DNA from 2 places in the Lactobacillus sp. UMNPBX17 genome. Region 1 is predicted to be linked to the other one. Evidence: a T-box and tRNA genes for the amino acid it is inferred to sense, from the RefSeq annotation. Region 1 holds a T-box; the other holds one or more tRNA genes.
What was found. A T-box is a leader RNA that pairs with one kind of tRNA and senses whether it is charged. The one in region 1 lies ahead of leuS (leucine--tRNA ligase), so its partner is inferred to be a tRNA-Leu.
Positions count from the first base shown of each region.

Region 1 (6,274 bases):
TGGTGAATAATAAATCACCAGCGTACACAGCGACATCTTTGCCAAACTCTGCTTGAATGCTGATATTGCCTCTACGCAGATCAGAATCATCGATGATATCATCATGAATCAAAGTTGCCATATGCAAAATTTCGATAGATGAAGCTAAATTAATAGTTTGTTGATTAACTTTTCCGACTACATGTGCTGCTAATAATAAAAGGCTGGGGCGCAGATATTTGCCACCGTTGTCGGCCATTGTTAATAAAGCAGTCTGTAAACTCTGATGAGGAGTTTGAATGGTGTGCTGAATCAAAGCATCGACTTCAGCTAATTCATCAGCAATAAGTGGATATTTTTTCCAAGGCTTAAAATTTTTCATAAATCGTTTCCTTAAACTAATAAAATTATTATCGTTTAATTGATTTGTTCAAATAGTTACATTACTTATTATTACGCAGATTGTGAATCTAACCAACAAAAAAACTAGTGAAAATTAAATTCACTAGTCTTTTTGTTTATTTTCGCGATTTTTCTAACATTTTTGGTTCAATGTAAAAGTGGTATAAGAATGAATAACCAAGTAAAACAAAGGTAATTCCTTCAATCCAACCTCCAAAGACATCAGATGGATAATGCACATGGACGAATATTCTTGTGTAGCCGATCAAGATCGGGAACAACGCCCAAATGATAATTAATAGAGTTTTCCAGAATTTGCTTTTAATTAATAAAATTGTCAAGATAATTAAAACTCCAAATAATGCGGCACTACCAACTGAGTGACCTGATGGAAAACTGTAGCCATCGGCATAAACTAAATGGTGAACGGTTGGACGTTGGCGCTCAACTGCGTGTTTGATAATCCAGTTATAACCGTTGGCACAGATCATGACGCCTGCTGTGAACCAAGCATAAGCATATTGTTTAAACGTAATTAAAAGAATAAATAAGATAATTGTTTCTATCGTAATCGTGCTGGTATTGCCTAAATTGGTAAAAGTTTTTGCAAAAGCGACATTTGTCGGATTATTATTGCAGACAATGCTGATGACTGCATTGTCGAAACTGTGGATAAACGGTGAACCAGATGAAACAAGCATCGCCCACGCTGCGTAGATGACCACAAAGATTATCCCTGGAACCAGAGTATCTCTTGGTGGATTTTTTGTATTAATCAAAAAAAGTCTCCCCTTGTAATTTTTAGCATTTGTGGTAAATTATAATCATTATCTATAAGAAAATAAAGGTCAGGAAGTAGTAACAAGGATATTTTTTCAGAGAGAGACTGGTTGCTGTGAAGTCTTAGAATGGAATTGTGAACTTGTCCTGGTATTGAAACCTATCGTTGCCATCCGCGTTAAGGAGCGATTAAGGGTCACATTTTTGATGTGGAACTTAGGTGGTACCGCGATTATTTCGTCCTATGATTGATAGAATCATAGGACTTTTTTGTTAGAGAGGAAAAATATGTATAATCACAAAGTTGTCGAAAAGAAATGGCAAGATTATTGGGCAAAGCATGATACCTTCAAGACAGGTACAGATCCCAAGAAGAAAAATTATTATGCATTGGACATGTTCCCATTCCCATCTGGTAAGGGACTTCACGTAGGTCATCCAGAAGGATATACTGCAACCGATATTGTCTCACGTATGAAGCGTGCACAAGGCTATAATGTGCTTCACCCAATGGGTTGGGATGCATTTGGTCTTCCAACAGAACAATATGCTTTAAAGACTGGTGAAGATCCAGCAGTTGTTACTAAAAACAATATTGCCAACTTTAAGCGTCAACTTAACAAGTTAGGCTTTTCATACGACTGGGATCGTGAAATTACTACTAGTGATCCTAACTACTACAAGTGGACTCAATGGGTCTTTGAACAAATGTATAAGAAGGGCCTTGCTTATGAAGCTGAAGTTCCAGTTAACTGGTCACCAGACCTTGGTACTGTTGTAGCTAACGAAGAAGTTATTGATGGTAAAACTGAACGTGGTGGTTACCCAGTATACCGTCGTAATATGCGTCAATGGATGCTTAAGATGACTGCTTATGCCGACCGTTTGCTTGAAGATTTGGACGGCTTGGATTGGCCAGAACCAGTTAAGGAAATGCAAAGAAACTGGATTGGCCGTTCAGTTGGTGCTCAAGTAACCTTCAAGATTAAGGGCAGCGACAAGACCTTCGATATCTTTACTACTCGTCCTGATACTTTATTCGGTTGTTCATATACTGTTCTTGCTCCAGAAAACAAGTTGGTACAAGAAATTACTACTGATGCACACAGAGACGAAGTTAATGCCTACATCAAGAAGATTGAATCAAAATCAGACCTTGAAAGAACTGACTTGAACAAGGACAAGACTGGTGTATTTACTGGTGCTTACGCAATTAACCCAGTTAATGGCAAGGAAGTTCCGATTTGGATTTCAGATTACGTATTGGCAAGTTACGGTACTGGTGCGGTTATGGCAGTTCCAGCTCACGATGATCGTGACTATGATTTTGCTAAAAAGTTTGATTTGCCAATTAATCAAGTACTTGAAGGTGGCAACTTATCTAAGGCTGCCTTCACTGAAGATGGTCCACACATTAACTCAGAATTCTTGAATGGTTTGGACATCAAGGATGCCAAGAAGAAGATGGTTGACTGGCTTGAAGAACACAACTGCGGTGAAAAGAAAGTTAACTACAAGCTTCGTGACTGGGACTTCAGTCGTCAACGTTACTGGGGTGAACCAATTCCAGTTATCCACTGGGAAGACGGTACTACTTCACTTGTTCCAGAGGATCAACTTCCACTTCGTTTACCACATGCAACTGATATCAAGCCATCCGGTACTCCAGAAAGTCCATTAGCTAACTTAACTGACTGGGTAAACGTAGTTGATGAAAATGGTCGAAAAGGTAAGCGTGAAACCAACACTATGCCTAACTGGGCTGGTTCAAGTTGGTACTACTTACGTTATGTTGATCCACACAATGATAAAGAATTAGCTGATTACGACTTATTGAAGCAATGGCTTCCAGTTGACCTTTACATCGGTGGTGCAGAACATGCAGTTCGTCACCTTCTTTACGCTAGATTCTGGCACAAGGTTCTTTACGACTTGGGTGTTGTTCCAACCAAGGAACCATTCCAACGTTTGTACAACCAAGGCTTAATCTTGAAGAACCACGAAAAGATGTCTAAGTCAAAGGGTAACGTAGTTAACCCAGATGAAGTGATCGATGAATACGGTGCAGATTCACTTAGAATGTACGAAATGTTCATGGGACCACTTGATGCTTCAATTGACTGGGATGACAATGGTCCAGCATCAACTAAGAAGTTCTTAGATCGTGTATGGCGTTTGTTTGTTAACGACCTTGACCTTAAGGCAATTCCACAAGAAAGAATTGTGGATAAAAACGATGGTGAACTCGACAAGGTTTATGCAGAAACTGTTAAGAAGGTTACTGAAGACTTTGACGCTCTTCACTTCAACACCGCTATTTCTCAAATGATGGTCTTCATCAATGCTGCGCAAAAGGCTAAGAGTATTCCACGTGAATACGCAGAAGGATTTGTTAAGCTTTTGGCTCCAGTTGCTCCACACATGATGGAAGAAATCTGGCAAGTATTTGGTCATGATGAATCAATTACTTATGCTAAGTGGCCAACTTATGATCCAGCTAAGTTAGTTGAATCAACTGTGGAAATTATGGTTCAAGTTAACGGTAAGCTTCGTGGTAAGTTCCAAGCAGCTAAGGATGCAGATCGTGATGCTGTTCAAAAAGAAGCTATGGCTTTACCACACGTACAAAAATTCTTGGAAGGTAAGGACGTTAAGAAGGTTATCGTTGTACCTAACAAGATTGTTAATATCGTTGCTAAATAAGTTAAGTTTTTCCTAAAAGCTTTATGAAGTTGAGCTTTATGAAGCAAATTGAGTGACAATTAATTAGTTAATACTTTTTATTAGGAAAAATTGATGGAAGAAGAAAATAATTTAGATAGCAAAGATACACAAAGCACATTTTTAAAGGGCTCTGCCTGGATGACCTTTGGGTCGATTGCTTCTAGAATCTTAGGTGCGTTGTATATTATTCCTTGGTATGCCTGGATGGGTGACTATGGGAATATTGCCAATGCCTTAACTGCGCGAAGTTATAATATTTATACGATATTTATTCTAATTTCGACGGCCGGAATTCCGGGAGCGATTGCCAAACAGGTGGCTAAGTATAATGCCTTAAATGAATATGGAATTGGGCGAAAATTATTCCATAAAGGGTTAATTTTAATGGCCTTCTTGGGAGTAATTTCTGCTGCGATCATGTATTTTGCCTCACCGCTACTGGCATCTAACGGTAGTCAAAGCGATCCAAGACAAATTGCAGTTATGCGTAGTTTGTCTTATGCGATTTTGATTATTCCGATCTTGAGTATCATGCGTGGGTACTTCCAAGGGTATGCGGACATGATGCCAAGTGCGATGTCACAGTTTGTGGAGCAATTTGCTCGAGTAGTTTGGATGCTTTTAACGGCATTTGTAATCATGCAAGTGCAGCACGGCTCTTATGTTCATGCCGTTATCCAGTCAAACTTGGCTGCCGCAATTGGTGCCGCATTTGGGATTGGCCTGTTAGTTTGGTTCTTGTTTTCACGGCGAAAACAATTAGATAATTTGGTTGCTAATTCGAATAATCGGTTAAAAGTTTCCACAACCGAACTATTTGCGGAAATTATTGAACAGGCAATTCCATTTATTATTATCGATTCAGGAATAACTTTATTCTCATTAGTAGACCAATATACATTCCACCCAATGATTGCAGGGCTGGTTCATGCAAGTTCAGATACAATTGAAGATTGGTATGCATTATTTGGTCTTAATGCCAATAAGTTGATCATGATTATCGTGTCTTTGGCAAGTGCAATGGCAGTGACAGCGATTCCGCTTTTGTCAGCTGCACATACTAGAGGCGATTTTAAGAGCATCTCTAAGCAAATTGCTAATACGATGGACTTGTTCTTGTTCGTGATGATTCCTGCTGCATTCGGAATGGCCGCTATTAGTAAACCGATTTATACGGTTTTCTATGGCCCAGATCCATTAGGTAGCAATGTTTTATACTTGTCATCATTTACTGCAATCAGTTTAGGACTTTTTACAGTATTGATGGCGGTTTTGCAAGGTTTGTCAGAAAATGGATTGGCAATAAAATATTTAGTTTTAGGTTTAATCCTGAAGGGCATTTTGCAATATCCGATGATCTTTTTGTTCAAGATTTATGGACCGTTAGTTGCAACCAACTTAGGCTTATTGGTGATTGTTCTGTTGTCATTGAAGCACTTAGAAGTACAGTATGACTTTAATTTGAATAGAACAAGCCGCCGCTTGGTTGGTATTACCGCATTTTCGATAGGGATGTTCCTAATTGTTAAATTAGTTGAGATGGGCTTAGGCAAGTTCTTAAACCCAGATCATAGAATATCTGCCTTGATTCTGGTAATTTTATCAGTAGTCGTGGGAATTGTCTTTTATGGCTTAGCCACAATAAAGACAGATTTAGCCCAAAAAGTTATGGGTAGCAAAATTGAACGAATTTTAGTTAAATTGCATATTCATAGTTAATGAAAGAAGAACGATGATTGATTTCATCGTTCTTTTTGTGTTTGGAGTTAAAACACTGGGGAAGGGATGCAAGTAGGTAATAAAAAAGGAACGAGCAAAACTCGTTCCTTTTTTCATGGTATTCATCATGTAAGAATTATTTATTTGTTTTGATCTAAAAGAATTAGTCCTTTACAACGTCCTTAATGTTCAACCATTGGCTTTTGTTAATCTTAACGATCTTCTTGCCATTAGTCTTCTTAACTGCTTTAGCAGTGAAAGTTGAACCCATTGAAACTTTCTTAGCAGTCTTCTTACCGTTAGCGTTTAAAACGTCAACCTTTTGGTTCTTAGTGTCCTTAACAACAACGAAGATCTTGTCGCCTTTCTTGATTGAAGGGTTAGTAGGAGCAACTTCTGAAACACCTAACTTTGGAGCAGTGAAGCTAGCAGCTTGAGCAGCACCAGAACCAATACCCATGAAACTAATTGAAGCAACTACAACTGAAACAACTTTAACAATTTTCTTTGAGTCTAACATAATGAATACCTCTATTTTCTAAATCACTTTAACTTGTTGGAACTTTTCGTTCCCTCATTCCTTACATCTTTATTATATAACATGTATTATATAATGCAAGGGCAAAATAAGACTTTTTTAAAAAGAAAATAGATGGCGAAAAAGCTTGCT
Region 1 covers NZ_PCYT01000051.1:1,715-7,988, reverse strand. Annotated here, with positions in the region: gene CP368_RS07700 (polyprenyl synthetase family protein) at 1-361, opposite strand, end outside; gene CP368_RS07695 (phosphatase PAP2 family protein) at 498-1,160, opposite strand; T-box leader at 1,217-1,409, shown strand; gene leuS (leucine--tRNA ligase) at 1,450-3,864, shown strand; gene CP368_RS07685 (polysaccharide biosynthesis protein) at 3,958-5,604, shown strand; gene CP368_RS07680 (hypothetical protein) at 5,768-6,124, opposite strand.

Region 2 (6,274 bases), on a different contig from region 1:
TCCCTAGAAGCCACGGTAATGTTGGGGACATTATTTGCAGTAATCATTATGGCTAATACTAAACAATTCGTGCCATTCTTTTTCGGAAATCAATATATTCCAATGACACCGTTGATGTTTTGGTTTACCTTAACCATTATCATGATTCCAACCGGTGGGGTTTTTGCTAATCAGTTTGCTCTGGCTAATAGTCGGGACCGTGATTATGCTTTTCCGGTCGTAATTGGAGCGATTTTAGAAATTGTTTTAAGTTACGTGCTAGACCGTCCATATGGTGCGATGGGAGCAATGATCGCCATTTTAATTACTGAATTTGTTGTGTTGATACTTAGACTGTGGGTAGTACGCGATGGCTATCAATTTACATATGTCTTTCATGATGTGCCTAAATATATTGCAATTGCTTTGATTACCTTAGCTGCAGGGATGCTGATGCCTAACTTTATTTCATCTGCATTTTTCAATATGGCAGTTAAATCAATTATCATGCTCGTAATTTATTTGGGCTTGATGTTCCTGTTTAAGTTGGACTTTAACGAAGATATTGTTAAACTGCTCAAGAATTTCTTTAAACGAGGTTAAAAATGATACCAAAAATAATTCATTATGTTTGGGTAGGTCATAATCCTAAGTCAAAAATAATTAAAGAATGTATTGCGACCTGGAAGAAAAATCTGCCTGCTTATCAATTCATTGAATGGAATGAAGATAATTTTGACATGCATGAAAATAAATATATTGAGCAGGCCTATCAGGCTAAAAAATGGGCCTTTGTTTCTGACTATATTCGTGCACGGGCAATTTATGAGCAGGGTGGTATTTATTTGGATACCGATGTGCGCGTAATTGATGATCTAACTCCTTTGTTAAAAGATCAGGCTTTTATTGGCTTTGAGAACAAAGATTATCTCTCAGCCGCAATTTTTGGTGCAGAGAAAAAGCATCCCTTCATGCAAGATATTTTAGATTATTATCAAGATCGCAGTTTTGAATTCGATTCTCATAATCAAATGGCAGGAGTCAACAGCATTTCGGTTACTGACATCTTGATAGATAAATATGGTCTAAAAATTGGTAATAAAGAACAAATGCTTAAAGAGGGCATTCATGTTTATCCAGACGGCGTATTGTGCAATCCTTCCAAAGATTCCAAGTCTATCCATCTTTTTACAGGGACTTGGATGAACGGCAAGCATTCTTTTAAGCATAAGATCGTAACGGATTTAAAACGTCATATCAATACTCCAAAACAGGCTGGGCGATATGCTAAATGGATTCGGTAGAATTACAAAATTTAATAGAGCAAATTTCTCTGCAATGTTTTAATAGACCATTTTTGCATCAGATAAAAATCAATCGCCGAATGACGACAACAGGTGGACGTTACCACCTTGATGATCATCATATTGAAATTAATGCGCATTTTTTAGCGCCACAATATCATGAATATTTGGTAGGCATTATTAAGCATGAATTGTGTCACTATCACTTGCATTTATTGCATCGTGGTTATCATCATCGCGATCGTGATTTTAAAATTTTGCTCCAAAAAGTAGGTGGCAGTCGCTATGCACCCGATATAGGCTTGCGTCGGCGTAAAAAATTTAATTATATTTATGTCTGTGAAAATTGCGGCTTGCATTATCCGCGTATGCGCCGAATTAATACTAGAAGGTATAGATGCGGTAAATGCAAGAGGCAGCTGCGTTTAGAGCAAAATTTTAAAGTTTCTAATAAATAAATTTAAATTATTTTCAATTTTCCCTTGCACATCTCTTAGATTTAGTCTATTATAGTTGATGTGCCGCGGGCGTGGCGGAATGGCAGACGCGCAAGACTAAGGATCTTGTGATCGCTTTAGATCGTGGAAGTTCGAGTCTTCTCGCCCGCACCAATTAAGAAGTCGCAGTGAGCGACTTCTTTTTTTTACACAAAAATAGGTTATACTTTACTTAATGAATTAAAGGAAATAAGTATTATGGCAAAAAAGCGTAAGTCAAGGATACCTAAAAGCGTAAAGACCGTTGTACGTGTGTTTATCATTTTGTTTATTTTGTTAGTGGCATATGTAGGTTTTCATTACTACAGAAGATATGCAATTCAATCTGAACAAATTAGACAAGCACAACTGCAGCGTGAACAAGAAGCCGCAAAATTATTACGGCAAAAGAAAGCATTTATTAAAAAGATTGGGCCGATTGCCCGTGAAGTAGATAAATCATACGATTTATTACCAAGTATTACTGTTGCCCAAGCTTGTCTTGAAAGTAATTACGGGCAAAGCGATTTATCACAAAAATATAATAATTTATTTGGAGTGAAGGGAACTAATCCTAATACTTCTGCGGTGATGACAACTAAGGAATATGTTAAGGGCAAGTGGATCACTGTTAAGGCACGCTTTCAAATTTATGATTCATATGAGGCATCGATTAGAGCCCATGCGCGTCTATTCCAAAATGGAACGACTTGGAATCATCAACAATATAAGCATGTCTTAGCTTCTAAAGACTATAAGACTCAGGCGAAGGCTTTGGTTACTGATGGCTACGCTACCGATCCTGATTATGCGGATAAATTGATTAATTTGATTGAACAATTTGATTTGGAAAAATATGATAAGTAAAAGTAAAGCAGCAAAATGAATGCTGCTTTTTTTGGTATAATATTCGAGTTGCATTAGTAAATTTATTTTTTGTGAAGGGGACAATAATGAGCGAAAAATCTATCTTAGCCGGTTTGAATCCGCAACAGAAAAAAGCGGTTGAAACTACAGAAGGACCACTGTTGGTCGTTGCTGGGGCAGGTTCTGGTAAAACTTCTGTTTTAACTAGACGAATAGCCTACTTAGTTGAAGAAAATCAAGTTGCACCATGGAATATTTTAGCCATTACCTTCACCAATAAGGCGGCTAATGAAATGCGTGAGCGTGAACAAAAATTGCTAGGGCCAGCCGCTCAAAATATTTGGATGTCGACTTTCCACGCCCTTTGTGTTCGAATTTTGCGTAGAGACGCTGATAAGATTGGCTATAGTCATAACTTTTCTATTGCGGATTCTGCAGAACAATTGACTTTGGTAAAACATATTGAAAAGGATTTGAACATTAATCCTAAGATGTACGATCCACGTGGAATTTTGTCTGCTATTTCTAATGGAAAGAACGACTTGCTTGATCCTAAGGCTTTTGCTGCAAGTGCTAGTTCACCTTTTGATAAAATGGCAGCTAAGGTATATGAAGAATATCAAAGAAGACTGCGCCGTGATCAAATTATGGACTTTGACGATTTGATTATGCAGACTTTGGTTTTATTTAAAAAAGATCCAGATACTCTTCATTATTATCAAAATAAGTTCCGTTACATTTTGGTAGATGAATATCAGGATACTAACCAAGCTCAGTATGAACTCTGTCATGCATTAGCTGCACAATATAAAAATATTTGTGTAGTTGGGGATGCTGATCAGTCAATCTATGGCTGGCGTGGTGCTAACATGGAAAACATCATGAATTTTGAGCAAGATTACAAAACTGATGGAGTTAGAACTGTTAAGCTAGAACAGAATTACCGTTCAACTGGTCATATCTTATCAGCCGCAAACTCAGTGATTAAAAATAATCAGAACCGTAAGGCAAAGAATTTATGGACTGATCAAGGCGAGGGTGCCAAGGTTACTTATTATCAAGCTCAAAGTGGTGATGATGAATCCCACTACATTATTTCGAAAATTAAGGAAGAAGTAGAAGCTAAAAAACGCACTTACAAAGATTTTGCCATTCTTTATCGAACTAACGCCCAATCACGTACAGTCGAAGAAGCTTTTGTTAAATCAAATATTCCTTATCAAATCGTGGGAGGTCACAAATTCTACGACCGTAAAGAAATTAAGGACATTATGGCTTACTTGAAGTTGGTCGCAAATCCTGCGGATACAATGAGCATGAATCGTATTATCAATGTGCCTAAGCGTGGTATTGGTGCAGCGACTGTGGATAAGTTGTTGGCATTTGCGGATGAAAATCACTATAATGCCTTGGATGCCATGGATCATGTGGCAGAAAGTCCAATTAATACCAGAGCTGCTAAAAAGTTAAGCGATTTTGGCACAAAATTGAGGGATGCAATAGCTTATGCACAAACGCATGGCGTAACTGGTTTAACTGAAAAGATCTTGTCTGACTTTGAATATACTGATGCTTTAAGAGCGGAAAATACTATTGAAGCTGAAACTAGATTAGAGAACTTGGATGAATTCTTATCAGTTACTAAGCGTTTTGATGATCATTATGAACCCGATGAAGATGAATCAAATCCGTTGAGTGACTTCTTGGCAGAAGTTTCATTATTGAGTGATCAGGATGATTTAGATGAAGATGATAATCAAGTTGCTTTAATGACTTTGCATGCTGCTAAAGGTCTAGAATTCCCAGTTGTTTTCTTGGTCGGCATGGAAGATGGGTTGTTCCCATTGCAGCGAGCAATGATGGATGATAATGAACTTGAAGAAGAGCGCCGTTTAGCTTATGTAGGAATTACTAGAGCTAAGAAGGAACTTTATTTGACTAATGCATATTCACGGATGATGTACGGTCGTATGCAAAATAATCCACCTTCAAGATTTTTGGATGAAATTGATCCTAAAGATTTGCAAAAAGAAGAAAGCAATCAACTTCAAAGTAGCTTTATTAAATCTAATTTTCAATCACAACCTGCACCATTTGCGCGTAAAGCTGAACGAGCTCGTGCCCAAGTTTATACTGCTAAAAAGGCTTCTGGTGCTGTAGGTGCCGAAAAGAAAGGCTGGAGTGTTGGCGATCAAGTTGAACATAAAGCTTGGGGCCGCGGTGTTGTAACCAAAGTCAATGGCACAGGGGAAGATATGGAATTAGATATTGCCTTCCCAGATAAAGGAATTAAGCGTCTTCTAGCAGCTTTTGCGCCTATTAAGAAGGTATAATAAAGATAAAAATAAAAGGATTTTTAATCAGGAGGTAAAAATGGCTAAGATTACTCTTGATGAAGCTAAAAAAGAAGCAGCTTCTCTTAGAACCCAGCTAGATGAATGGGCCGATGCGTATTACTCTAAAGATGCGCCTGAAGTTGAAGACAATGTTTATGATCAAAATTACAACCGTTTGCTTGAATTAGAAAAAGCTTTCCCTGAAATTGTTACGCCTGATTCAATCACTCAGCGTGTAGGTGGAGAAATCGATAGTGATTTTACAAAGGTTAACCATCCAATTCCTATGCTTTCAATGGGGGATGTTTTTTCTAAGGAAGAACTTAAGGAATTTGACCAACGAATGCAAAAGCTGGTTGGTCACCCCGTGGAATATAATGTCGAATTAAAGATCGATGGCTTATCTTTATCACTTGAATATCAAGATGGTAAATTGGTTCGTGCATCGACTCGAGGCAATGGTTATGTTGGTGAAGATGTAACGGCTAATGCACGTTATATTGCGGATATTCCTCAAGTTTTACCAGAACCTTTAACTACTGAGGTTCGCGGCGAATGTTATATGGGAAAAGAAGCTTTTGCCAAGTTAAACCAAGAGCGTGAAGAAGAAGGCTTGAGCGTTTTTGCAAATCCACGTAATGCGGCTGCTGGCTCACTTCGTCAGCTTGATCCTAAGGTTACTAAGAAACGTCAACTAAGTACTTTTATTTATACATGGGTTAATCCACCGCGCGAGATTACCAGTCAGCACCAAGCGATTGAACGCATGCATGAATTAGGTTTTCATACTAATGAAACAGGTCGCAAATTAGCTAACCTTGATGAAGTGTTTAATTTTATCGACGAATACACGGCTAAGCGTAATAGTCTAACATATGGTATTGATGGAATTGTTCTAAAAGTTGATGATTTAAGTCTTGAACAGCAATTAGGAAATACCGTGAAGGTGCCACGCTGGGAGATTGCTTATAAGTTCCCACCAGAAGAGCAAGAAACGATCGTGCGTGATATCGTTTGGACAGTTGGCCGAACCGGTGTTGTAACGCCAACGGCAGTCATGAATCCTGTCCAACTGGCAGGTACAACCGTTGCAAGAGCTTCACTGCACAATCCAGATTATTTGAATGAAAAAGGCGTTCGGATTGGTGATACCGTTAAGCTTCATAAAGCCGGCGATATTATCCCTGAGATTTCTGAAGTGGTTTTATCAAAGAGACCAGCAGATTCTGTGCCTTATGAAATTCCTACTACTTGTCCGTCCTGCGGGCAAAAATTAGTCCACTTAGAAGATGAAGTAGCCTTGCGTTGCATT
Region 2 covers NZ_PCYT01000005.1:20,036-26,309, forward strand. Annotated here, with positions in the region: gene CP368_RS01765 (oligosaccharide flippase family protein) at 1-582, shown strand, start outside; gene CP368_RS01770 (glycosyltransferase family 32 protein) at 585-1,283, shown strand; gene CP368_RS01775 (SprT family protein) at 1,271-1,741, shown strand; tRNA gene CP368_RS01780 (tRNA-Leu) at 1,807-1,894, shown strand; gene CP368_RS01785 (glycoside hydrolase family 73 protein) at 1,979-2,626, shown strand; gene pcrA (DNA helicase PcrA) at 2,713-4,959, shown strand; gene ligA (NAD-dependent DNA ligase LigA) at 5,000-6,274, shown strand, end outside.
Region 2: it has a tRNA-Leu gene. The T-box ahead of leuS (leucine--tRNA ligase) is inferred to sense a tRNA for this amino acid. The anticodon was not compared.